Regions from separate parts of the Acidovorax sp. GW821-FHT09B03 genome, predicted to be linked through region 1. Evidence: predicted binding sites of a transcription regulator. Region 1 holds the regulator's gene; the other holds the start of a gene.

Region 1 (2,195 bases):
GCGCCAGGTAGCGCAGGTACACGTCGCCCCGGTCGTGGTGTTTGGTGATGATCTTGTTGCAGGCGCAGTAGTAGCACAGCGACTCGCAGAACGGAATGTGCACATACAGCGACAGCGGCAGCGCCTTGCCCGGCGTGCCCGCCTTGCGCTGGGCCAGGGCCAGCACATAGTCGCTTTCGCCAAAAGCCTCGACGAAACGGTCGGCCGTGGGGTAGGAGGTATAGCGGGGGCCCGGCACGTCGAAACGGGTCAGGAGTTCGGGCGTCACAGCGGTCATGGGGAGCGTTTCCTTGTTGGATATGCACTTTGCCGCAGGCCTACGCCCCCGTCCTTGACCTGGATCAAGTGTTGCGAGGCCCACAGGGCCCACAATTTGATGCATGTCAGCCACCACCACGCTCCTTTCGCCGGATGCGATCCGTTCGCAACCTCCAACAGCTGCTGCGCCCATGAACCCGCTCACCATCAAAGTCGCCTGCTCCAACTGCAACCTGCGCGAGCTGTGCATGCCCGTGGGCCTGAACGACGCCCAGTTGGAACGCATCGACGAGATCGTGGCCACGCGGCGCAAGGTCAAGCGCGGCGGCACGCTGTTTCGCAACGGCGAGACCTTCACCTCGCTGTACGCCATCCGCACCGGCTTCTTCAAGACCTGCGTGGCCACCGAGGATGGGCGCGACCAGGTGACGGGCTTTCAGATGGCGGGAGAGATCATCGGGCTGGACGGCATCGTCAACGACCACCACACCTGCGACGCCGTGGCGCTGGAGGATGCCGAGGTCTGCGTGATGCCCTTCGACCGCATCGAGGAACTCTCGCGCGAGGTCACGGCCCTGCAGCACCACGTGCACAAGATCATGAGCCGCGAGATCGTGCGCGAGCACGGCGTCATGCTGCTGCTGGGCAGCATGCGCGCCGAGGAGCGCCTGGCGGCCTTCCTGCTGAACCTGGTGCAACGCCTGCATGCACGCGGTTTCTCGCAGTCCGAGCTGGTGCTGCGCATGACGCGCGAGGAGATCGGCAGCTACCTGGGCCTCAAGCTCGAAACCGTGAGCCGCACCTTCTCGAAGTTCGCCGAGGACGGCATCGTCGAGGTCAAGCAGCGCCATGTGCGCATCCTGGATACGGACGCGCTCAAGCGCATCGTGAACTCGCAGACGTGTAGCTAAAACATCAGCCCTGGACCTGCAGGCGGGCCAGCACCTCGGTCTTGCCGCTGCGGTCGGCCCGCAGGATCAGCGCCTCGCCCGAGCTGGTGTTGGTGCTGGCCAGATCGGACAGCACGAACATGTGGGTGAACCAGGCCTCGAAGCCACCGCGCCGTGCCGACGCGGCCACCAGCGCCTGGCGCAGCTCGCGCAGATGGCTGGCACCGGTAGTCTCCGGCGCGCCGCGCGGCGAACCCAGCGCGGGCCACACCTGGGGCGCGGCAAATGCCAGAGTAGCACTGTCGATGCAGCGGCACCAGGGGCTCGAAAGCACCTTGGACGGCTGCAACTGGCGCTCCCTGAACCACACCCCGGTGCGCCGTGCCTGCTCGCGCCCTTCTTCGCTGAGGTTGCGCTGCGTGCCGCAATCGCCCAGGCGAAACCCCGGTGGATCGAAGGTGCCCGGTGCCAGCGCATGGCGGAACGCAGCCACCACCCCGCCCTTGCGCAGCAGGGCATCGGCGTCGGAGTCCTGGGCGGCCCAGGCATGCAGCGTGGTCCACGCCAGCCCTGCGCCCAGCAGGGCGCGCCGGCCAACGACCGCCTCAGGCTGCGGGCTGGAAGGCATAGCCATTGCCCGATGCAGCCATGCGCCCGAATGCCGGGAACGGGAAGTGGAAGCCCCCCAGCATGGCCCTGCTGGCAGTAATGCGCTGGAACACCTCGCGCCGCACCTTGCGCGCGGCCTCGGCATCCATGTCGAAGGTCACGGCCCAGTCGGGGTTGCGTGCGAACAGGGCCGGCACATTGGTCAGGTCGGCCACGTAAAAGAAGTTCTGGCCGGCGGACTTGAGCTCGAACAGGGTGTGGCCCGGCGTGTGCCCATAGGCCGCCACGGACTGGATGCCTGGCGCCACTTCGGTGCCCGCGCCGAACTGCACCAGCGTGTCGGCCGGCATGGTTGCAAAAGTGCGGCGCACGTTCTCGAAGGCGCCTTTCATGCCTGCAGGAGCGGCCGCCATGCGGGCATCGTCCATCCAGAAGGCA
Region 2 (2,195 bases), on a different contig from region 1:
TGTTGATCAGCGCCTTCGCGCCCTGGGCCGTCACGCCGCTGCTGATGATCGGCGGCGCCTTCCTGTGCTTCGAGGGCTTCGAGAAGATCGCCCACAAGTTCCTGCACAGCGAAAGCAAGGACGAGGCCGAGCACGAAAGCCGTGCCCAGGCCAATGCCAACCCGGCCGTGGACCTGGTGGCCATGGAAAAGGACAAGATCAAGGGCGCCGTGCGCACCGACTTCATCCTGTCGGCAGAAATCATCGCCATCACGCTGGGCACGGTGGCGACAGCCTCGTTTGCGCAGCAGGTGGCCGTGCTGACGGGAATCGCCGTCATCATGACGGTGGGGGTGTACGGCCTGGTGGCGGGCATCGTCAAGCTCGACGACCTGGGCCTGTGGCTCAACAACAAGCGCAGCGCGGTGGCCAAGGCCCTGGGCACGGGCATCGTCAATGCGGCGCCCTGGCTCATGAAATTCCTGTCCATCGCCGGCACGGCCGCCATGTTCCTGGTGGGCGGCGGCATTCTGGTACACGGCATTCCGGCCCTGCACCATGCCGTGGAAGGGGCGGGCGCTGCAGCCGGCACCTGGCCCGCGGGAGCGCTGTGGGGGGGGCTGATCTCCAACCTGCTCAATGCCGTGGTGGGCATCGTCGCGGGTGGCCTCGTGGTGGCCGTGGTGACCGTCGTACAAAAAATGCGTGGCAAGGGCGCGGCCGCGCACTGACGCGCCACGCACCACGCACCGTTGTTGATCCAGATCGAAGCCCCGTCATCCGGGGCCTGATGCGCCGCGTCAGCCGGCCCATCGGTTGATCTGCGGCAAGGTACGCGCGGGCGTGCGGGGGCCCAATGCATGCACGGGGGTCGTCCCCGTTCAACCGCATCGAATCGATCGCTCCCATGAACAACAACAAGCTGCTGAAACTGGCCCTGGTGGCCGCCTGCGCGCTGGCATCCGGCGCCACCATGGCACAAGAATCCGAAGGCCCCTGGCTGGTGCGCGCCCGCGCCGTGCACCTGGACAGCGCCAACAAGGACACCACCGGCCTGGGCCTGTCGGTCAATGACAAGGCCATTCCCGAGGTCGACGTCACCTACTTCTTCACCAGGAACATCGCCGCCGAGCTGGTCCTGACCGTGCCGCAAAAGCACGACGTGCGCGCCAGCACGCTCGGCGGCAAGATCGGCACGCTCAAGCACCTGCCGCCCTCGCTGCTGCTGCAGTACCATTTCGATGCCCCTGGCTTCAAGCCCTATGTGGGCGCGGGCCTGAACTACACGCGCTTTTCCAGCGTGCACCTGCCCGCCGGCGTGGGCATCGACAAGAACAGCTGGGGCGCAGCCCTGCAGGTGGGCGTGGACATTCCGCTGTCGAAGAACCTGTACCTGAACGTGGACCTGAAGAAGGTCTACATCCAGACCGACGTGTTCGCGGGCAGTGCCAAGGCCGGCACCTTCAAGGTCGATCCGGTGCTGTTCGGCATCGGCCTGGGCTACAGGTTCTAGGCGCTGCGGCGATAGAAGGCCAACGACCCCGCCAAGGCCAGCAGCGCACCGCCGCAGCAGCGGTCAAGCCACAGCACCGCGCGGCGGCGCAGCAACTGCACGGCCTTGGCGCCCACGATGGCATAGGCCAGCATCACCGCAAAATCCAGGCCCGCGAACACCACCGCAATGGCGGCGTACTGGGGCCACTGCGGTGCATTCGCGTCGATGAACTGTGGCAGCAGGGCCGAGCAGAACAGGTAGCCCTTGGGGTTGGTCACCGCGACCAGGAACGACTTGGCAAAGACGCCGCGGGCCGTCACACCCTCGGCGCTGCCGGCCTGCGACAGATCCAGCCCGCCCTGCGAGCGCAGCAGGCGCAGCCCGAGCCATGCCAGGTAGGCGGCGCCCACCCATTTGACGACGGAGAACCAGAACTCCGAGGCCGCGAGCAGAGCGCCCAGGCCCAGCGCCACAGCACCCACCAGCACGAAGTCGGAGGCCACGGCGCCGAGCATGCCCGGCACGGAGCGGCGTACGCCATAGCGCGAGCCGTTGGCCAGTGCCAGCAGCACCGTGGGCCCGGGCGTGGCAATGGCCACCAGGGCCACGAGCGCAAAGACCAGCAGCGTGGTCGCGTTCATGCCAGCACCGGGCCGCAGCCTTGCGGCTTGTGCACGCGCTCGGTCGACGCGGGGTACTTGGCCAGCTTGGATGCGGGCCG

What was found. The regulator FNR, encoded in region 1, switches genes on or off when oxygen is low (the NO sensors DNR and NnrR bind a similar motif). The targets are predictions, from matches to a motif close to TTGATNNNNATCAA.
Region 2: AC07PA_RS13950 (OmpW/AlkL family protein) is a predicted target of FNR. The motif match lies at 735-748, and genes of this name have one in related genera.

What each region holds. Positions count from the first base shown of each region.
Region 1 is NZ_JBWKPP010000018.1:45,273-47,467, reverse strand. Features, by position in the region: gene hemN (oxygen-independent coproporphyrinogen III oxidase) at 1-277, opposite strand, end outside; gene fnr (fumarate/nitrate reduction transcriptional regulator Fnr) at 450-1,169, shown strand; gene AC07PA_RS25645 (histidine phosphatase family protein) at 1,174-1,782, opposite strand; gene AC07PA_RS25640 (MBL fold metallo-hydrolase) at 1,754-2,195, opposite strand, start outside.
Region 2 is NZ_JBWKPP010000006.1:246,303-248,497, reverse strand. Features, by position in the region: gene AC07PA_RS13955 (DUF808 domain-containing protein) at 1-710, shown strand, start outside; gene AC07PA_RS13950 (OmpW/AlkL family protein) at 887-1,492, shown strand; gene AC07PA_RS13945 (LysE family translocator) at 1,489-2,115, opposite strand; gene AC07PA_RS13940 (DUF1272 domain-containing protein) at 2,112-2,195, opposite strand, start outside.